Regions from separate parts of the Bilifractor sp. LCP21S3_F8 genome, predicted to be linked through region 1. Evidence: predicted binding sites of a transcription regulator. Region 1 holds the regulator's gene; each other region holds the start of a gene.
What was found. Region 1 encodes HrcA, which represses chaperone genes, less so after heat shock. Its sites were predicted from a motif close to TGTTAGCACTCNNNNNNNNNGAGTGCTAACA; they were not measured.

Region 1 (7,536 bases):
CTGTATACACCGGAAATCCGCTCTTCACTATTACCGTTTGTGGCACGATTATCGTATGGGCGTTACTCTTTTTTCCGCCCGAATCTTACCTTTTTCTTCTTCGGCTCTTCTTCGCTTCCCAGAGAATTACCGCTTTCGGCATCAAATTCTCTCAGAAGCTCCTTTGCCTCTTTTGAAAGATTTGTGGGGGTCTGCACAATCAATGTCACATATTGATCGCCCCGCACATTTTTGTTGTGGATCGATGGAACACCCTTTCCTCTCAGCCGGATTCTCGTCCCCGTCTGAGTTCCCGGCTTCACCGTATACACCACATCGCCGTCCACCGTATTCAGCCGGATATCCCCACCAAGTGCAGCCTGCGCAAAGCTGACCGGTGCTGATGAATAGATATCCACACCGTCACGCTGAAAAATCGGATGTGAAGCAACCGCTACCTGCACAAGCAGATCCCCTCTCGGGCCTCCGTTTACGCCTGGTTCTCCCTTGTCGCGGATGCGGATGCTCTGTCCGTCATCAATTCCGGCCGGAATATCGACCTGAATTTTCTTTCTGGAGGAAGTAAACCCACTTCCATGACAGTCGGGACATTTATCACGGATGATCTTTCCGGTTCCTCCGCAATGCGGACAGGTCTGGATATTCTGAATCATACCGAACATGCTCTGCTGGGTCTGCCTGATCTGACCGGTTCCGTGACAATGGGGACAGGTCTCCGGTGAAGTTCCGGGTCTTGCCCCTGAACCGCCGCACGTCTTGCAGGTATCCTTCAGCGTCAGCTCAATTTCCTTCTTGCAGCCGAATACAGCCTCCTCGAATGAAATGTGCACAATGGCTCTCAGAGATGCGCCTCTTCTGGGGCCATTGTTCGCGCTGCTTCTTCCGCCGCCGCCGAAAATATCGCCGAAAATGTCGCCGAATCCACCGGATCCGAAAATGTCATTGAAGTCAAAGCCTCCGAAACCGCCGGCGCCACCGGCGCCGCCATTCTCAAAGGCAGCATGGCCGAACTGATCATACTGTCTTCTCTTGTCCGGATCACTCAGAACGGAATACGCTTCACTGGCTTCCGCAAATTTCTCGGCCGCATCCTTATCTCCGGGATTCATGTCCGGATGATATTTTTTTGCAAGCTTACGATACGCCCGCTTGATGGTCTCCTCATCCGCATTCCTGTCGACCCCCAGGACCTCGTAATAGTCTCTCTTTTCAGCCATTGATTTTCCTCACAATCTGCTTCTGTTTCTAAAAATCAGAGAACGAGTTCCGGCCGAACGGATCGAAACCCGTGACCGGAACATCGCTGTCTCCTGTAATCTGAATCAGACTTCCTTGTAGTCAGCGTCTACGACATCGTCGCCGCCGTTATTGCCTGCGCTGCTTCCGCCCTGAGCGCCGCCCTGCGGGCCTGCGCCCGGATTCGGGCCGCCCTGATTCTGCTGCATGTTCTCGTACATCTTCGTGAACAGAGCCTGTGAAGAATTCATCAGTTTCTCCTTCGCCGCCTTGATGTCCGTTACCTGCGCGTCGGTCAGACTTCCGTCTGCCGGAGCCTTCGCGAGCAGGTCCTTCAGTGCGTTCAGGTCTGCCTCAACGCCGCTCTTCTGATCCGCCGGCACCTTGTCGCCGACTTCCTTCAGAGCCTTCTCTACCTGGAATACCGTCGAATCCGCTTCATTCTTCGTATCTACGGCTTCCTTTCTCTTCTTGTCCTCAGCCTCGTACTGCGCTGCCTCTTTGACTGCCTTGTCGATCTCCGCGTCGCTCATGCTCGATCCGGAAGTGATCGTGATGTGCTGCTCCTTGCCAGTTCCAAGATCCTTGGCGGATACATTTACAATGCCATTCGCGTCGATATCGAAGGTTACCTCGATCTGCGGAACGCCGCGCATTGCCGGCGGAATTCCGTCCAGACGGAACTGTCCGAGAGACTTGTTGTCTCTGGCGAACTTACGCTCACCCTGTACAACGTTGATATCCACTGCGGTCTGATTGTCCGCTGCCGTGGAGAAGATCTGGCTCTTCTTCGTCGGAATTGTCGTGTTTCTCGGAATCAGCGGTGTCGCGATTCCTCCCATGGTCTCAATGGAAAGGGTCAGCGGTGTGACATCGAGCAGAAGCACGTCTCCGGCTCCAGCATCTCCGGCCAGCTTGCCTCCCTGAATCGATGCGCCGATTGCCACGCACTCATCCGGGTTCAGGTTCTTGCTCGGCTCATGTCCGGTCAGCTGTCTTACCTTGTCCTGTACCGCCGGGATACGTGTGGAACCGCCGACCAGAAGAACCTTCGCAAGGTCAGATGCGGTAAGTCCCGCGTCGTTCAGAGCGGTTCTTACCGGCTCCGCGGTCGCTTCCACAAGATCTGCGGTCAGCTCGTCGAATTTTGCCTTTGTCAGGTTGAGATCCAGATGCTTTGCGCCGTCCGCCGTAGCGGTGATGAACGGAAGGTTGATGTTCGTGGTGGTCGCGCTGGAAAGCTCGATCTTTGCCTTCTCTGCCGCCTCACGGATTCTCTGCATCGCCATCCTGTCGCCGGAGAGGTCGATGCCTTCCTGCTTCTTGAATTCACTTACGATATAATCGGCAACTCTCTTATCAAAGTCGTCGCCGCCCAGATGGTTATTGCCGGCGGTAGCCAGTACCTCGATGACGCCGTCGCCGATCTCGATGATGGACACATCGAAGGTGCCGCCGCCGAGATCGTATACCATAACCTTCTGCTCTTTCTCATTGTCCAGGCCGTAAGCCAGCGCTGCCGCTGTCGGCTCGTTGATGATACGCTTTACATCAAGTCCGGCAATCTTGCCGGCGTCCTTTGTTGCCTGACGCTGTGCGTCATTGAAATATGCCGGGCAGGTGATGACAGCCTCTGTGACCTTTTCTCCCAGATAGCCTTCCGCGTCACTCTTCAGCTTCTGCAGAATCATTGCGGAGATCTCCTGCGGAGTATAGCTCTTGCCGTCAATGGTAACTCTGTAATCGGAGCCCATGTGACGCTTGATCGATGAAATTGTGTGATCCGCGTTTGTAACTGCCTGACGCTTTGCCGGCTCACCTACCAGACGCTCTCCTGTCTTTGTGAACGCGACAACGGACGGGGTCGTACGGCTTCCTTCCGCATTCGCGATAACGGTGGGTTTTCCACCTTCCATAACGGCTACACAGCTGTTTGTAGTACCAAGGTCAATACCGATAATTTTTCCCATTCTATTTTCCTCCTGATCGGATCTGTTTTTCTGTAATGTCAGTTGGCCACCTTCACCATACTGTGACGAACCACAACATCCTTGTACTTATATCCCTTCTGAAGCTCCTGTGTGATGATGTTTTCACCGACATCCGGGTTGTCCTCATGCATCACCGCATTATGAAGATTCGGATCAAACTCGGCGCCCTCCGCCTCGATGGTCTCAACGCCCATATCTGTCAGGATCTTCGTCATCTGCTTGTAAATCTTGTTCATCCCCTGAACGAACGAATCCGACTCATCCGCTCCGGCAAGTCCTCTTTCAAAATTATCGACAACCGGAAGGATCTTCTCGATAACATCTCTCGCGCCCATATCGAACATCTCGGATTTTTCTCTCTCCGTGCGCTTGCGGAAATTGTCGAACTCAGCCATCTGACGCTGCAGTCTGTCGGTGAGTTCTTCAATCTTCTCATCCTTCTTGTCCTTTTTTATCTTTTTCCCGGAACCGGATCCTTTCGCATTATCACCATTTTCCACAGAGCCGGCGCTTTTCGCCTCATCCTGCTTCTCTTTGGGATCAGATTTCCCGGCTTCATTCTGCCTTGCCTTCTCTTTGGTCTGATCCGCGGCTTTTCCGTTACGAACTCCGTCTTCCTTTTCTGTCTTCTCTTCCTTCATCGTATCTGCTTCTGCTGTACGTTTCTCTGTATCTTTTGCATTTTCTTCGTTCATATGATTATCCTTCTTCATGGCTTTTTTTCTCTCTGCTTCCGGGTCTGCCCCGTCGGCGCCCCGCCTGCTGTTATTCACGTCTGCCATGTCTGTCCCGCCTTTCTGTTTTATTGCTTCTAAATCTAATGTGAATCTCCGCATGGATTAATCACTTCTTCGTGTACTCCCGGATCCCGGTCTGCTAGGACTCTGTGCTGTCATCGATAATGTCATGATCGGACGAGGTCTCGAGCTTGGCGTCTCCGTTTCCGAAGAGAGCATTCATCTGTGATTTCAGCTGCTTCAGATTTTCTACTACTTTCTTATAATCCATTCTCCGAGGGCCTACAATAGCGACCGTTCCCTTCATCCCGTTTCCAAGATTGTAGTTTGCGGTGACAACGGAGCAGTCCTTCATGCCCTGAATCGGGGATTCGTTCCCGATATAGGCGGTGATCCCGTTCGAGGCTTCCTCGCCCGGAGCCGTCTCGCGGATCATCTCAGCCAGTTCCTTCTTATCTCCGAACGCGGTCATCAGCTCCTTGGCTTTTTTCGAATCCGCAAGTTCCGGATAGTCGAAAATATTTGTCGCACCGCTCAGATAGATCGGCATGTCCTCCTCTCCCGGCTGTATGGTCTCTGCCACTGCATCGATCACACTGCTGATGACTTCGCTATGAATGCCTGCCTGCTGCTTCATCCGAGTGATCATGTCCAGATTGATCTCGCCGATTGTCTTTCCGTTCAGCTCGTTGTTCAGAAGCAGATTCAGTTTCAGAATATCGTCTTCATCAATAGATTCCTTGAGGTCAATCATCTGGTTTTTGACCAGATTCCCCTGTGCAACCACTACCGCAAGAAGCTGTTTCTCATTGATCCGGGACAACTGAATGAACTTCAATGAGTTCTGATGATACGACGGTCCCGCAATCATTGTCGCATAATTGGTGTTCTGTGCCAGCACATCCACGACCTGCTTCAGTACCTTTTCCATACGATCCGTTTTCTGAATCATCAGCGTCTGTGCTTCGGCATCCTGATTTGTTTTCTGTATCAGCTCGTTTACATAAAGCCGATATCCCTTATCGGAGGGAATCCGTCCGGACGAAGTATGCGGCTGAATAATATACCCCATTTCCTCCAGATCCGACATCTCATTTCGGATGGTCGCGGAGCTTAGATTCAGGTCTGTGTATTTGGAAATTGTCCGTGATCCGACAGGCTCTCCCGTCTCCAGGTATGTCTGGATAATAGCCTTTAGAATCGTCTTTTTTCGTTCATCCAAATCTTCTCCCACTCCTTGGCTCCTTTCTTCCTTCTGAGGATTGATCTCCGGCAGGATCGTTCCCCTTGCCGGTTTGTCAGCACTCTGAATTGCAGAGTGCTAACGCCTATGTTTCATAAGATAGCACTGCATTATTTTTTTGTCAACTACTTTTGCTGTCACGCGTTGAATGCGGTGAATGCTCCTTTTGCTGTTGCGCGGTGAATTGAGCGCGGCGCTAATGGCAAATTATTTTCGGGTTAATTCTTATGGCAATTCATCGCAAAAAATATTTGAACAATCCTCCGAAAGGAATGACCTATCAGAAAATCCAACACTTCGCATTCGGCTGCGGCTCACTGTTCGCGTAAAAAAAACAGGCCGTCACAGTTCCCTGTCTGCTCCAGCCTGCTGCCTGTCGGCATATAATACCGCGCAAGAGCGCAGCTTTATCCTTTGTAATGCTTCTATTAATAAACATCAGGGACTTGTCACTGCTTAGTATGGCTAAAATGTCAGGGACTTGTCACTGCTTAGTATGTAGTATGGCATGTGTCCCTCGCCATATGTCACGTGTCAGATGTCCTTCGCCGCACTGACCACGTATCTGTTCCTGTCAGTCGTTCAGATACCCGGCTTCATTGTAGATCAATGCCATGAACTCCAGATCATCGTCCGAATTGTTCTCCATGCTGTGATACTGTCCGACCTCAATCACGCAGACGTCTCCGGCTGACACATGATAAATCCTGTGGTCATTATCAATAAAATCACCGTGGCCCTTCAGAATATAGTAAGGCTCCGTGTCATGTACATGCTGATGCCAGCCTACGCTTGCGCCTGGCGGAAGTGTAACCTTTGCGTACATCCTTCCATGCCCCATAAGTTCCTCCCTGGACACAATATGGGAAACCTTTGCTCTTCCTCTTCCTCCTGCAAGGCCATCTACATAAGTAACGTTCTCTTTACGGACCATTTCCTGTCTCCTCCTGTCTGGTTTTTAAAGCCGATGCACTTGTCCTTATCCTGAATATTGAACCCTGACCTGTATGTGTTGACATTCTGTTTTTTCTCAGACACGGATTGTGAGTATCCTGCCCGAGGAGTTATATTTTTCAAACTCTACTCCAGCTGCCTGAAACATCATTTTCGATGCAATGACGGAAGGTGTTTTGTCATACTTGTCGTCATCATAGATAACCTTCCGGATTCCCGCCTGGATAATTGCCTTCGCACATTCATTACACGGGAAAAGCGAGACATACAGCTTTGCCCCTTCGAGACTTCCGCCCCGGTAATTCAGGATCGCGTTCAGCTCGCTGTGCGTCACGTAGACATACTTTGTCTTCAGCGGATCCTCGTTGCTTCTGGCCCACGGAAAGGCATCATCGGAGCAGCCTCTTGGAAATCCATTATAGCCGATGGAAAGAATCTTGTTGTCCTGGCTCACGATACAGCATCCCACCTGAGAATTCGGATCCTTGGAACGCATGCCTGCCAGCTTGGCAACTGCCATAAAATACTCATCCCAGGAAATATAGTCTTTTCTCTTATCTGACATCGTTCCTCCAGCATTCTGTGTATAAGCCCTTCGAAAACGCAGACAGATCGCCTGTAGGATCGCAAGTGTACGAAGCATGGGCAATCCGCAGCTTATACCGTGTGTATCCCCGTTCACAACATGTCGGCGCTTTACTTTGTTCCGAAAATTCTGTCTCCCGCATCGCCGAGTCCGGGCACAATGTATCCTTGTTCATTCAGATGATCGTCCAGCGCGCCTACCACGATGGATACATCCGGATGTTCCTTCTTCAGGCGCTCCAGTCCCTGCGGTGCCGCAATGATACAGAGAAAATGAATTTTCTGGCATCCATGCTTTTTCAGCTGGCGAATCGCGTCACAGGCAGAGCCTCCGGTCGCCAGCATCGGATCTACCACAAAAACCTCACGTTCTTCAATGTCGGAGGGGAGCTTGCAGTAATACTCCACCGGCTGAAGGGATTCCGGATCTCTGTACATGCCGATGTGTCCGACCTTTGCGGCGGGGATCAGCGTCTGGATACCGGAAACCATTCCCAGACCCGCACGAAGAATCGGTACGATGGCCAGCTTCTTGCCGGCCAGTCTCTGAACGGTTGTTTTTGTGATCGGTGTCTGAATCTCTACGTCCTCAAGAGGAATACTGCGTGTTGACTCATAGCACTCCAGCATGGCAATCTCGGAGATAATCTCGCGAAATTCCTTGGTTCCCGTACTTTCCTCGCGGATGATTCCGATTTTATGCTTGATCAGCGGATGATCCATAATAATTACTTTTCCCATTTTTCTTCCTTTCCACTCATATAACTGCAAGACACAGGTTCCTCACAAA
Region 2 (7,536 bases), on a different contig from region 1:
TGGTTTCCTTGATAATGTAGGCATCTGCGGTTATCGTGCGGATTTTTCTGGAGATTTCGTAGCCGTAGGATGGCTCGTCCAGAAGCAGACACAGGATGATCGTGTCGTTGTAGCCGCGGATGACATCGCTGCTGATTCCCATCGGCACCTCCCTTCTGTCAGGAAAAATATCATGCATCCCGGGGATTGTTCGGAGTGTGAAGATACATTGTCTGACGTATTACGACTGTCGTAGTATCTTTACAAGGTAAATGTACTACGACAGACGAAGTATGTCAAGATGAAAGATAAAACCAGAGAATCTTTTGCTCGCGGCATATCCGGAAGTCTTGTCCTGCCGGTTTTTGCGCGGCGGTTTTTGTGCGGATCAGAAGGGACGTGAAGAGGCGGAATGCGGATTCGACAAAGAAAAGGAAATGCGGATTCGGCAATGAAAAGGAATTGACAGTCAGCATAAGCATGCTATTCTGTATGTCGGATATCCCACAATCGAACAACAGACTTGCGTTGTGGGAATAAACCGGGGACTGCGGGCAGAAATTCTGACCGGGATCGCAGGCAGAGAGAAGAGGATGATAAGTATGTACGGAATAGACACACGAAGGAACAGATATAAGACAGCTTCAGCGGCATCTGCATCGACGGAGGAATGGAATCGGGCATTGTCCTATCTCAGGAGATATGCGGAGAATTCCCTGGCGTATCTTTCTCTGGAGCCGGACAAGGAGTGGTTTTTCTCCGAGGAGCCGGAGGGAATGATCAGCTTTGCCAGATCAGGGAACACGATTGTCGTTTGCGGTGATCCGGTCTGCGCAGATGAGGATTTCCCCGAAATGCTCCGGGTGCTCCGTTCTTTTGCGGTGGCGGAGAGAAAGCATCTGGTGTTTCTCATGACGGAGGAAACACATGTTGCGGAATATCAGGCGGAGGGCTTCGGCTGCTTTAAGAGCGGAGAGGAGGCAGTCTTTGATGTGCAGTCCTGGTCCATGCGGGGCGGGAAATGCGCCAAGGCAAGATCCTCCTGGCATACGGCGGTGAATTACGGGCTCAGCGTGCAGGAGTACAGGCCGCAGGAGAAGCGGGATGCGGAGATTGAGCGGCAGTTCCATGAGATCACCGATGCCTGGCTTGAGGAAAAACATACGGCGAGGCTTCAGTTCGCGGTCGGGAGTCTGATGCTGGATCACCCCTGTGACAAGAGATACTTTTACGCTTCCGATGCGGAAGGCACAATCCAGGGGATCAACGTGCTGAATCCATATCTCGGCGGAAAGGGATGGATTGTGGATATCATGCGGAGGCGGGAGGGATGCCCGCACGGTGTGATGGAGCTGCTCTTTCATGATATCATGGAGATCCTGAAGGCGGAGGGTGTGTCACAGGCAAGCCTCGGGGTCGCCCCTTTTTTCAACACGAATGACGGAGATCATCCGCGGCTGATCGAGAGGGCAGAGCATTATATCTATGAAAATATGAATTATATCTACGGCTTCAAACCTCTGCATGCCGCAAAGGATAAGTTTAATCCGCAGTGGAAGAATATTTACGTCGTCTGCTATCCGAAGCATATGTCTTTCTGGATGGAAGAGGCGGCCTTTGCCGTTCTGGATTCTCAGGGATTCAGCGACTATGTGCACGCGTTCCTGGAGATGCGGAAGGTGCAGCACGAGGAGAAGGTGGATCGCAAGAAGGAACAGCGCAGGGAGAAGGTGGACCGCAAGAAGGAACAGCACGAGGAGAAGGCAGAGTGAAAGAAGAAGCAGCGTGGAAAGAAAGTGGAGCACAAGGAGGAGCATCACAGGGATGACAGAATTGAAAAAGCTTCATGTAAATAACATTGATATATCCTACGAGGAGGCCGGGGAGGGGCGTCCCATGGTCCTGATCCATGGTAACGGGGAGGATCATACGATTTTCGACCGGACGGTTAAGATTCTGGAGAAAAAATTCACCTGCTATCTTCCGGATTCGCGGGGCCACGGAAAGAGTCACTGGATCGGAGAGCTTCATTACAGGGACATGGCGGAGGATCTGGTACAGTTTCTGGAGAAGCTGAATCTTCACAATGTTGTGGTGGTCGGCTTTTCCGACGGCGGGATTATCGGTCTGATCGCGGCGAGCAGGACGAGGAGGATCTCTTCGCTGATTGCATGCGGCGCAAATACGCGCCCGGAGGGACTTCACGGGCTGTTTCTTCTCGGATCCCGGATTCTTCATTTTTTCGGAAGAAGTCCTTTGATTCGACTGATGATAAAAGAACCTGATATCCGTGATCAGGAGCTCCGGCAGATCCGGGCGGACACGCTGATCGTCGCGGGAGAGCATGATCTGATCCGGAAAAGCGAGACTGACCACATTGCCGCGGAGATCCCTGGAGCCGCGAAGCTTATTTTGCGCGGAGAATCCCACGGAAGCTACATTGTACACAGCGAAAAGCTCGCAGACATCATTCAGCGATTTTTGAATAAGCGGAAGGGCGTGAACGAAAGCTGAAACAGCTGCTGAAACGGCAGCCGTAACGAAAGCTGATACGGCAGCTGAAACAGAAGCTGAAACGGCAGATTCAGTCAGATGGCCGGATATGTCCGATTGACAAACGAAATCCGCCCGATATAATCAAAAAATAGAAGACAATATGAAAATGCACCGGGATATAAGTATACGGAAGGCAATATTGTCAGAACTGCCGCCCATATTGGACGGCAAAGAATAAAAATATTACAGGAAGAAAGACCTGCCATTCCCTATCAGCGCTTCGAAAACGCAGACCGGATTACTGCTCGCGAAGCTCTTATAAGAGCCGGAATCGATTTTGAAGGCACAGGTATGGGCGCAGAGCCGCTTGACCGGTGACAGCAGCCGTATCTTCCGGAAAGGAGACGTAACATGGAAATCACGTATAAGCGTGCGTCGATGAAAGACATTGACGTTCTTGTGGACACCCGGCTTGAAGCGCGGGATCATTCTGATAAAACGGAGGATTCTGCAGCCATGATGCGTCGCCGCCGGCAGGCCTACAGCTACTTCCGGAGAAATCTGTCCGAGAATCAGAACGTGGCATATATTGTCTACAATGGATCTGAGATAGCTGCTTTCGGAGACGTCATTTTCTATCATCGCCGTCCGTTGTTTAATCAGAATAAGGAACGGGCATATATCTCCAATCTGTATACAAAGCCGGAATACCAGGATACGGAGATTCCGTTCCGGCTGCTCGATCTTCTCGTGCTCGCTTCCCTTGAGAACGGAGCGGAGGAGATCACGGCTGACAGGGAAATCGCGGCGGATCCACTCTACAGAAAGTACGGCTTTACCAGAGGGGATTCCGGGTGGAGTCTGGTGGAGTATGCGTGAGATTCTGTGAAAAATATCTGCGCAAGAGACAGCAGAGGGAACAGGGTAAAAATTTATATGCGATGGCGGAGTCAGTTGTGAAAGTCGCGGGGTGCCGTGTGCCTTTCACTTCCGCGCGCGTGCAGGCATTCCCCGGAGCAAAACCCGGGGAAAAATTTTTAAAAGAAATTAGCACTCACTTATTGACAGTGCTAACAACGAGTGCTATATTAGCTTCGTGAGAGGAAAAGGTTACATAATATCAGAACGTCAAAATCTTTTCCTGACTTAAATACTGCATTTCAAGGGAGGTGTGAGTATGCAAGCTGACAGATTTACACAGAAATCACTGGAAGCCGTGAATTCGCTGCAGAAGACAGCGATGGACTTCGGCAATCAGGAAATTGAACAGGAGCATCTGCTCTATGTGCTGCTGAATCAGGAGAACAGCCTGATTCTTCAGATGATCGAGAAGATGGGCATTGATGCCAATCTTTTCCGGAATGAAGTCGAAGCGGCTATAAATAAAAGAGTCAAGGTTCAGGGTGGACAGCCTTATGTCGGGCAGTATCTGAACTACACCTTGAATTACGCGGAAAATGAAGCAAAGAAGATGGGAGACGAGTATGTGTCCGTCGAGCATCTGTTCCTTGCCATGCTCCGGCATCCGAGTCCTTCGATGAAAGAGCTGTTCCGTCAGAACGGCATCACCGTGGATCGTTTTCTTCAGGCGCTGCAGAGCGTGAGAGGGAATCAGAAGGTGACCTCCGATAATCCGGAGGAGACCTATGACAGTCTGAGAAAATACGGCGAGGATCTGGTGGAGAAGGCAAGAGATCAGAAGCTGGATCCTATCATCGGCCGTGACGATGAGATCCGGAATGTAATCCGGATTCTTTCCCGTAAGACAAAGAACAACCCGGTGCTGATCGGTGAACCCGGTGTCGGCAAAACCGCAGTTGTGGAAGGACTTGCGCAGCGTATTGTGAAGGGCGATGTTCCGGATTCCCTGAAGGACAAGACGATTTTTTCACTGGACATGGGTGCTCTCGTGGCCGGTGCGAAATACCGTGGTGAATTTGAGGAGAGACTGAAGGCGGTTCTGAACGAGGTGAAGAAGAGCGAGGGCAGGATTATTCTCTTTATCGATGAGCTGCATCTGATCGTCGGAGCCGGAAAGACGGAGGGCTCAATGGATGCGGGCAACCTGCTGAAGCCGCTTCTTGCCAGAGGTGAGCTGCACTGCATCGGCGCGACAACGCTGAATGAGTACAGGGAGTATATCGAGAAGGATGCCGCCCTGGAGCGTCGTTTCCAGAGAGTTATGGTAGATGAGCCGACGGTGGATGAGACAATCACCATCCTTCGTGGTCTTCGTGAGAATTACCAGACGTACCACGGCGTGCGCATCACGGATAATGCGCTGATCGCGGCGGCTACGCTGTCGAACCGTTATATCACGGACCGTTTCCTTCCGGACAAGGCGATTGACCTGATCGATGAGGCGTGCGCCCAGATCAAGACAGAGAAGGATTCCAAGCCCGAGGAAATTGATGAGCTGGAGCACAGGAATCTGCAGCTTCGTCTTGACAAGATGTCTCTGGAAAAGGAGACGGACACGCTGAGCAAGGAGCGTCTGGAAACCGTTAAGAAGGAGCTGGCGGAGAATGAAGATAAGCTGAAGGTTCTCAATGCCAAATGGGAGAATGAGAAGAATGCCGTGAACCGTCCGGCGAAGATCCGTGATCAGATCGCGGAGGTTCATAAACAGATGGAACTTGCGGAGCGCCAGGGCGATCTGGCGAAGATGTCCGAGCTTCAGTACGGCGAACTGCCGAAGCTGGAGAGGGAACTTCAGGATGAAGAGAACAAGATCAATAACGACGATCTGAAGCTGGTGCATGAGGCGGTTGATGAGGATGAGATCGCGACAATCGTGTCCCGCTGGACCGGAATTCCGGTGGCCAAGCTGACACAGGGCGAAAGAGAGAAGATTCTTCATCTGGACGATGAGCTGCATAAGAGAGTCGTGGGTCAGGATGAGGCGGTCGAGAAGGTTTCGGACGCAATTATCCGTTCGAAAGCCGGGATCAAGGATCCCACAAAGCCGATCGGATCCTTCCTGTTCCTCGGACCCACCGGTGTCGGCAAGACCGAACTTGCGAAGACGCTGGCGGAGAAGCTGTTTGATGACGAGAACAACATGGTTCGTATCGATATGAGCGAATACATGGAGAAATATTCAGTCTCCCGTCTGATCGGAGCTCCTCCGGGATATGTAGGATATGAGGAGGGCGGTCAGCTGACCGAAGCTGTGCGGAGAAAACCTTATTCGGTTGTGCTTTTTGATGAGATTGAAAAGGCGCATCCGGATGTCTTCAATGTGCTGCTTCAGGTTCTGGATGACGGCCGGATCACGGATTCCCAGGGCAGGACCGTAGACTTCAAGAATACGATTCTGATCATGACGTCGAATATCGGTTCGCAGTATCTGCTGGACGGCATTGAGCCGAACGGCGAGATCAGCGAAAAGGCACAGGAAATGGTTCATAAGGATCTGAGGGCGCACTTCCGTCCGGAGTTCCTGAACCGTCTGGATGAGATCATCATGTTCCGTCCGCTTACAAAGGACAACATCGGCCACATCGTGGATCTGCAGATCGCGGATCTGAACAGAAGACTCGCGGATCAGCAGCTCAAGATAGAGCTTACCGACGCTGCGAAGAAGTATGTCGTGGACGGCGGCTACGATCCGGTTTACGGTGCGCGTCCGCTGAAGAGATTTGTACAGAAGAATGTCGAGACACTTTCGGCGAAGCTGATTCTCGGCGGAGACGTTCACGAGGGAGATACCATTGTGATCGACGTCGGCGCCGACGGAAAGCTGGCGGCAAGCGTGCGGCCCCAGGTCGAGGTCGTGGACTGATTTACGCAATCGCTGAGAGAACGGGATAAAATCACGGAATCGGGTTTTATCCCGTTTTGACGGAAGGCACAGCGGATTCTGATGGAACAGAAATCTGCAATGTGTACAAAAAATGAAGCGATTTTGAGGCAAGATTGTCGAACCGGTCTGATGATATTCTTTCTGCGATATTTTATAATGACAGAAAACAGTTCATCAAATAAGAGAGGATGATAATAATGATGCCAAGAGATCCTGCTATGTTGTTAAGCTTCGTAAATATGCGTCTGCGTGATCAGTATTCCAGTCTTGATGAATTCTGTGAGGCTGAAAATGTAAATCGAAAACTTCTCATGGAGAGACTGGCTGAGGTGAATTACTATTACGACGAGAAAACCAACCAGTTCAAGTAACTGCGATGAGAAAACCGGAACAGGCCGGTGTGAAGGAAGCAGTCCCCGTGTCTGTCATTGCCGTGAGACAGTGACAGATGCGGGGATTTTTTTTACGCGAGCGACGCGATAGCGAGATAAAACTCGCGCAGCGTGTTTTATCTCGTTTGCAGTCGGCGCCCGTCAGACAGTCTCCGCGGTATACCCGATGCCGACGTGAGACAGTCTCTGCGGTACGTCCTTCACTGCTGTCGGGCCTTCGTTGCGGTACGCCCGATTACATCCGATTCGGAAGAAATCGTTTTGTTTTTTGGCTTCCGGTATGTCATGTGGTATACTTTCTTGCAGGTGATATGCCGGTTGTGCGGGGAGATCAAAACGGAGGTTATGGAACGATGAGCGCGTATGAGAGCTTTGCGTCGGTATATGATATGTTTATGGACAACATCGACTATCCGTCATGGAGTCGGTATCTGATCGGGCTGCTGAAGGGGCACGGGGTTTCCGACGGACTGGTCTGTGAACTTGGGTGTGGAACAGGAAGCATGACGGAGCTGCTGGCGGATGCCGGATATGATATGATCGGGATCGACAGTTCCGTGGAGATGCTGGAGCAGGCACAGGACAAAAAATATGAGTCCGGCCACGATATCCTGTACCTGAATCAGGATATGCGGGAGTTCGAGCTGTACGGAACCGTGCGGGCGATTGTGAGCGTCTGTGACTGTATGAACTATATATTGACCGAGGAAGATCTTCTGAAGGTTTTCCGGCTGGTGAATAATTACCTGGATCCGGGCGGGGTTTTTATTTTTGATATGAATACAGAGGCGAAATACCGGGGGATCGGGGAGTCCACGATTGCGGAGAACCGGGAAAACGGGAGCTTTATCTGGGAGAACAGCT
Region 3 (7,536 bases), on a different contig from region 1:
AATACCGAAAACGGCCACAACTGCAACTACGGTCAGTCTCGTTCTGATCTTTTCTCTCCGCATGATTTTCTTGCGGTTCTTTTTCTCTTCCTTATATAAATCGACCTTTTCCTGACTCATTCCAACATACTCCTTACCTGTCTCTTGATCCGGGCTCCGGCTGATTCGGGCAGAAATTTCTCAGCATCTGCCATAATTCCTGCGTCGGCCCAATGTAAACAGTATACAACAATTCCAATCAAATGCAAAGCACAATCCGTAAATTCCCGGATTGTGAGATACCCGGAAGTCTATTATAATGGATACTGTATTTCGGAGGTTTTTACTATGATCGCATTACAGATTGAACATGTCGGCAGCTTCATGAATCACCTTCTTCTGAAGGAAACGTTCGACCGTTTTCTGGTCTCGGAGGCGCAGATCACAACCTTTACCACATTTTCCATCGACGGTCAGGCTCACCCGGAATATTATGAGGGCGACGCTTCAGATGACGGAATCACGAACAAAGTCACGAACCCACAGACACACCGGGAATCTCTTGTGCACTGGAGGGATATCCGATCCTTCTGCGTACAGATCCTGAAAGGCCGCAGGCTTCCTCTCTCCTTCCGTTTTGTCTTCCAGCTGAGTGCCGGACAGATCCGGCGTTTTATGGAAAAGAACGAACTGAATTACGATCCGGATGATATCCTTGGACTGTTCCTGAACATTCAATACCGGAATCAGACACTGACTGTAACTACCGGATCCTCCCTCCGGGTCTTTACGCTGGATCACTCCGTTGACCAGGCGTGGGACCGGTATGTGCAGAAATTTTTCACCGCCTGCGGGCTCGACTGATCACCTTTAAATTGTTGTTGTACAAATATCGGAATGTGTTTTTTTGTGTAAATACAAGGAAATATTTTATACGAATACCAGGAAAATGTTTTGCGCGAACACAAAAGGAGCGGGAAAAACGCCCACCTCGCGTTTTTATCCCGCTCTGCTTTCAATCTTGCTTATTCAGATTTCTTCTCGTCCTTTGATTCCTTTGAAGTCTTCTTGGCCGGTGCCTTGGTGTCCTTCTTCTCCGACGCTTTCACTTCTTTCTTTGCTGTATCTGCCTTTTTGATCTGGGCTTTTCCCGCTGGCTTCGCGTTCTCTGCAAGCTTTACCATGATCTCATTGCTCCTGCTGATGAACTTTGTCATCTCATCCGGAGTCAGAGCGCGGTTGCTGATAACTGCCAGATCATAAAGCTGCTCACAGAAGAGGCTGACATCCTCGGATGCCTTATGCTCGAATACATATTTCACAAGCGGATGCTTTGCATTCAGAACAAGTGTCTGCTGTCCCTCGAGTTCATCCACGTTGATGTTCTTGTCCGCCATTCCGTACATGCGCATCATCTCGCTATAACGGCGCATCTCCTCGGAGATCGTGACCATGGCTGAAACACTGGGATCCTTCAGATTCTCCACCCGGACGGACAGCTGACTCTTGTTCAGAACCTTGCGGAAGAGCTCCTGCAGATCCTTGCTCTCTTCCTTCAGAGATTCGCTGTCTTCCTTCATATCATCGGTGAGATCCGCATCGATTCTCTGGAAATGAAGATTTTCATTCAGCTGCTCCACATGGGAGATAAACGGAGCGTCGATGGTATGGACCAGCTTATAAGCCTGTTTCTTCTGGCTCCGGAACATGTTGATGTACTGGCTCTGCTGCACCTCATTTGTCACATAATAGATCGTGATCTTCGGTGCATCCTTCTTGTCGTCCTTCTGGTCCGCCTCACCGGATTTACTCTCTTCTGAAGCTTCTGCCTCAGGCTTCTTCTCACCATCGGCACCCGTCTCAGATTCCTTCGCATCTGCCGCTTTGCTCTTGTCTTCTGCGCTTCCCCCTGTTTTCTCTTCCTCAGTCTTTTCAGGAGTATTGGCGGCGATGATATCTTTCAGCGTGTGATACTTGCCGTCGAGATCCTCATAGAGGATGTAGTCCATCATTCTCTCAGAGAACTTGGGATCCTTCAGCGTTCCGAACTTGATGAACGGACTGATGTCGTTCCAGTATTTCTCATATTCTTCTCTCTTGGTCTTGCACATGCCTGAGAGCTTGTCCGCAACCTTCTTTGAGATGTAATCGGAAATCTTCTGCGCGAAACCGTCATTCTGAAGCGCAGAACGGGAGACGTTGAGGGGCAGATCCGGGCAGTCAATCACGCCCTTGAGCAGGAGCAGATATTCCGGGATAACTTCCTTAATATTATCCGCGATGAATACCTGGTTGTTGTACAGCTTGATTTTTCCCTCAATGGACTCGTATTCCGTGTTGATTCTCGGGAAGTACAGAATGCCCTTCAGGCGGAACGGATAATCCATATTCAGATGAATCCAGAACAGCGGCTCCTTGTAATCCAGGAATACATGGCGGTAAAATTCCTTGTACTCCTCATCTGTGCACTGACTGGGCTGCTTTGTCCACAGTGGATGCGTATCACTGATGGATACCGGCCGCTTCTGAATCTTTACCTGATTTTTCTCCGGGCTGGTCTCGACCTTTTCGGTCTCGCCCTTATCATTTTTCTTCTCCTCGTACTTCGCGTCCTCATGGATATGCTCAATGACAACATCGGTATCCTTGAGGTCCTTTTCATCGATGATCTCCGTCTCCGGCTCTTTCGTCTCATTCTCAAGATAAATTTCTACCGGCATGAAGGAGCAGTATTTCTCCAGAGTTTCACGTACCTTGTACTCGTTGGCGAATTCCAGACTATCCTCTGCCAGGTGCAGTGTGATCGTTGTCCCTGCCTCGGTACGGGTGCCCTCGCTCATATCATACTCTGTACCGCCGTCGCACTCCCAGTGAACGGCCTCCGCTCCCTCACGGAAACTCAATGTATCGATTTCCACCAGATCCGCTACCATGAATGCAGAATAGAATCCGAGTCCGAAATGTCCGATGATCTGGTCGCTGTCCGCCTTATCCTTATACTTTTCCAGAAATTCCGTCGCGCCGGAAAAAGCAATCTCTGTGATGTCACGGATTACCTCGTCCGCTGTCATACCAATTCCGTTATCGGTGAATTTCAGTGTTTTTTCCTTATCGTTAACCGATACTGTGATCTTCGGCTTATATCCCTCCGGAAGCCTTACCTCACCTACGGCATCCAGCTTTTTTCTCTTGGTTATGGCATCGGATCCGTTCGAAATCAGTTCCCGGATAAAGATATCCTTATCCGAATACATCCATTTCTTGATTATTGGAAAAATGTTGTCGCTGTTAATCGACAGATTTCCATGTCTCATTTCCATACTAATACACACTCCTTTTCACTTTTGATCCTTCATTTTCGTGACATATCCCCGTCAGGAAAATGGATATTTATGTTATCGCCGCTGATGATCCGCTGTCTGTGGAAACCCGACTTCGCGGACCATTCCGGCTGTGATTTCTGTCATTATGACCGGTATTCATTTTATACCCGACAAGTGTTATATTAGTACCCTTATTACAGAAAGTCAAGGAAAAATTAGCACTCGTTTTTATCGAGTGCTAGTAAGGTACTGTATAAGTCCAGTCGCAATGTTCTTGGCCCATGGGGAGCTTGCTCACCAGTGAGTAAGAACATTAGCGACGACAACAGGTATGAGCATGGAGCGATGCCAAGCAACGCGAGAATGATCATACCTGTTAGCGGCACGGAAGCTGCGAAGCAGCGAAGTGACGCGGGGACTTATACAGTGTGTGGCACAATGTATCGTATAGCCGGTACTGTATAAGTCCAGTCGCAATGTTCTTGGCCCGCGGGGAGCTTGCTCACCAGTGGGTAAGAACATTAGCGACGACAACAGGTATGAGCATGGAGCGATGCGAAGCAACATTATCCGCTAAAATCGCCTGACAATATTTTCTCAAGGTATTCCTCCACCGTCGACGTATGGTCACGGCTTGCGGCGAGAATTTCCGGTTTGGCATTGTCCACCGCAACCGGCCAGCCGACCAGCTTCATCATCTCCATATCGTTATAGTTATCCCCGAAGGCCATGCATTCCTCCGGCCGCACATCGAGCTTCTCCAGCAGTTTCCGGATTCCGGTTCCCTTATTCACATGAAGCGGCATGATATCGAGCCAGTCATTTCCGCCCGTAACAACCGTTGCGTATCTTCCAAATCTTTCCTGCCAGAACGCGATTTCCTCATCGGTAAGACCGTTCCTCTCGTAGATGGAAATCTTGAAATACGGCTCCTCCGTCTTCAGAATATCCGGCACCAGTGTGACATTGTTGCCGACCACATCCCGCATATGATAATAATAGCTCATGTCCTTCGGCTGAATGTAGCTTGTATTCACTCCCGACAGGAGCACCTCGGCGGACGGCGTCCCTATGATCTCGCGCATGATCTCCTGTCCCAGTGCCCGGTCCATGGTCACTCTGTGCACCATCTCGCCTTCATAGAAGCTGAGGCAGCCGTTCTCGCAGAGATACGCGATCTCGCTGCGAACAGGAGCAAAGAGTCTCTGCAGATTGGCATACTGTCTTCCGCTCGCTGCGAGAAAAATAATTCCTCTGTCAGTCAGCCTGTGAATCAGCTCGCAGGTATTGGGTTTCAGCCTTTGTGCGTCTCCCTGAAGCAGTGTCCCGTCCAAATCACTTGCAATGAGACGGATATTCGACGGAATTCTTATCGATGGAATTCTTTTATCTGACATTTTCCTTTCCCCTCGAATTAAATCGATCCACAAGATCAACGATCTCCATAGGATCATCGACAATATCGTCTGCCCGATATTCCTCAAGCTCCGTTCTCGGACGGAACCCCCATGTCACCCCGACGGTAAAAAGGCCTGCATTATGACCTGTGAGCATGTCGGTATTGGTGTCACCGAAGTACAGTGCCTCTGTCTTATTCACCCCGAACTCCCTGAGAATCTCATAGACCCCCTGCGGATCCGGTTTGATCGGCACAGTGTCGGTCTGTCCCTGAATATGGTCGAAGGTATCCGGTCCGAAGATTGCCGTCACCACATCGATTGCTCCCTGATGCATCTTGTTGGAAAATACAGCAAGGCGGATCTTCCGTTTCTTCAGTTCTTTCAGCATCTCCACAATGTGCGGGTAAGGTTTCACATGATACAGCGAATTCTCGACAAACCATTTCCGGCACAGCGGTCTTCCCTCCTCATAATGTTTCAGCTCCGGATCACCCGCATCCTTCAGTGCTCTTTTAAGTGCGTTGTCGAGGCCATCCCCCGCGTAGTAATTGTAATTCTCCACCGGCATCGCAGGAAGCCCGAAATGCTCCAGTGTCATATTGACCGGACGCGCAATGGACTCCTGCGTCTTCGTAAGTGTACCGTCAAGATCAAAAATACATGCCTTTATCATTTCCTGCTCTTCCTTTCTCTCTTCCGGAAATCCCCGGTGTGCAACACTTTCAAAGATCCCGCCTTCCAGGATTTTACTTCCTGCAGAGTCATCTTCATTCTCCGTTACTGACCCGGACAACTCCCGCCTGTTCTTCGTATCAGGATAACACAATCGAAGATATACTTCTTCATTATTTCTCCGCCATTAAGGACATTTTTTGCGAAACAGCATTTTCGGTATAAAAACAGGAAAAAGCTGCCGCACCTGCAGGAAGCAGTGATACAGCAGCCTTTTTGTAATGAATATCAGCGTCAGTCTGCGCCGGACTTCTTATGTCCTTGAAGACTTCTCCGGACTTCTTATGTCTTGAAAGTTTCTCCGGACCTCTTGTGCCTTCCGGAGTTTCTCCGGACCTCTTACGTCTTCTGAGGTTTCTCCGATTCTCTTATGCCTTCTGAAGTTTCTCTGATTCTCTTATGCCTTCGGAAGCTTGAAGGAACTCTTCAGCGATACGATTCTGCCGAACACCGGCTTTCCGGACTTCGACAGCTTCGCGTCAGCACAGAAGAAACCATTTCTCACAAACTGGAAGCTCTCATAGGGCTTTGCCTCTGCCAGAGCGGGCTCGACCACTCCCTGGAGAACCTCAAGAGAATCCGGATTGATATTCATCGTGCCGTCCTCATTGTACACGCCCTTTTCCTCATCGATCAGATTCTCATAGAGACGCATCTCCACAGGCTTCGCATCTGCTGCATTCACCCAGTGGATCGTTCCCTTCACCTTTCGACCGTCCGGGCTGTTGCCGCCGCGGCTCGCCGGATCGTAGGTACAGTGGATCTCGGTGATTTTTCCATTTTCATCCTTGCGGAAATCAACGCACTTTACAAAGTAAGCCTGCATCAGGCGCACTTCATTGCCCGGGAACATCCGGAAATATTTCCTCGGCGGATTCTCCATAAAATCATTCCGCTCGATATACAGTTCACGGGAAAAAGTAACCGTGCGGCTCCCCAGCGCCTCATTCTCCGGGTTGTTCGGAACCGTAAACTCCTCGGTCTGCCCCTCGGGATAATTGTCAATAATCAGCTTTACCGGATCCAGGATCGCATACATTCTGGGAACTCTGGTCTTCAGATCATCCCGTATGCAGTACTCCAGCATCGCATAGTCTGTGGAGCTGTTGGCCTTCGAAATTCCTCCAAGGCTGATAAACTTCTGTATCGATTCCGGCGTATATCCTCTTCTGCGGAGCGCGGCGATGGTGACAAGACGCGGGTCATCCCAACCATCGACAGTTCCGTTCTCCACCAGTTTCTTGATATATCTCTTACCGGTGACTACATTGGTCAGGTAGAGCTTCGCGAACTCAATCTGCCTCGGCGGGTGCGCAAAGCCCACGTTCTCCACCACCCAGTTATACAGTGGCCGGTGGTCCTCAAACTCCAGCGTACAGAGAGAATGGGTAATGCCCTCGAAGGCATCCTCCAGCGGATGGGCAAAATCATACATCGGATAAATGCACCATTTGTCTCCCGTATTCTGGTGATGCAGATGAGCGATCCGGTAGATAATCGGGTCTCTCATATTGATGTTCGCCGCTTTCATATCGATTCGCGCCCGGAGAACCTTTGATCCGTCCTCGAACTCGCCGTTTTTCATCCGCTCGAACAGATCGAGATTCTCTTCTACGCTTCTGTTCCGATTCGGATCATCCCTTCCCGGCTCCGTCAATGTTCCACGGTACTCACGAATCTCATCAGCGGACAGATCACTGACATAAGCCTTTCCATCGCGGATCAGCTTGAGCGCAGCCTCATACATTTTGTCAAAATAGTCTGATGCAAAGAACGGACCGTTGAACTTCGCACCGAGCCACTCCACGTCACGCTTGATTGCCTCTACAAATTCTCCCTTTTCCTTTGTGGGATTTGTGTCATCAAAACGGAGATTGAACTGACCATTATATTCCTTCGCGATGCCATAATTCAAAAGGATCGACTTTGCGTGGCCGATGTGAAGGTACCCGTTCGGCTCTGGCGGAAAGCGTGTCATAACCGTGTCATATCTGCCTTCCTTCAGATCTTTATCGATTTCCTGCTCGATAAAGTTCCGGGAAACGACTTCTCTTTCCGCCTCACCCGACCCCTGTTCTTTAGAAGTTTCTTCGATCGCCATT

Region 2: a site for HrcA is predicted at 3,521-3,551, ahead of clpB (ATP-dependent chaperone ClpB). Genes of this name have one in related genera too.
Region 3: a site for HrcA is predicted at 3,516-3,546, ahead of htpG (molecular chaperone HtpG). Genes of this name have one in related genera too.

What each region holds. Positions count from the first base shown of each region.
Region 1 covers NZ_JBQKIK010000005.1:73,710-81,245, forward strand. Annotated here, with positions in the region: gene dnaJ (molecular chaperone DnaJ) at 63-1,217, opposite strand; gene dnaK (molecular chaperone DnaK) at 1,323-3,206, opposite strand; gene grpE (nucleotide exchange factor GrpE) at 3,245-3,922, opposite strand; gene hrcA (heat-inducible transcriptional repressor HrcA) at 4,104-5,198, opposite strand; gene ACTQ3A_RS03980 (cupin domain-containing protein) at 5,782-6,141, opposite strand; gene ACTQ3A_RS03985 (deoxycytidylate deaminase) at 6,238-6,726, opposite strand; gene upp (uracil phosphoribosyltransferase) at 6,858-7,487, opposite strand.
Region 2 covers NZ_JBQKIK010000024.1:9,289-16,824, reverse strand. Annotated here, with positions in the region: gene ACTQ3A_RS10710 (PadR family transcriptional regulator) at 1-142, opposite strand, end outside; gene ACTQ3A_RS10705 (bifunctional lysylphosphatidylglycerol flippase/synthetase MprF) at 582-1,751, shown strand; gene ACTQ3A_RS10700 (alpha/beta fold hydrolase) at 1,804-2,493, shown strand; gene ACTQ3A_RS10695 (GNAT family N-acetyltransferase) at 2,887-3,354, shown strand; gene clpB (ATP-dependent chaperone ClpB) at 3,653-6,259, shown strand; gene ACTQ3A_RS10685 (DUF4250 domain-containing protein) at 6,469-6,651, shown strand; gene ACTQ3A_RS10680 (class I SAM-dependent DNA methyltransferase) at 7,026-7,536, shown strand, end outside.
Region 3 covers NZ_JBQKIK010000001.1:70,096-77,631, reverse strand. Annotated here, with positions in the region: gene ACTQ3A_RS00330 (hypothetical protein) at 1-120, opposite strand, end outside; gene ACTQ3A_RS00325 (DUF5721 family protein) at 328-843, shown strand; gene htpG (molecular chaperone HtpG) at 1,005-3,299, opposite strand; gene ACTQ3A_RS00315 (hypothetical protein) at 3,603-3,767, shown strand; gene ACTQ3A_RS00310 (HAD family hydrolase) at 3,869-4,699, opposite strand; gene ACTQ3A_RS00305 (HAD family hydrolase) at 4,689-5,528, opposite strand; gene ACTQ3A_RS00300 (glutamine--tRNA ligase/YqeY domain fusion protein) at 5,832-7,535, opposite strand.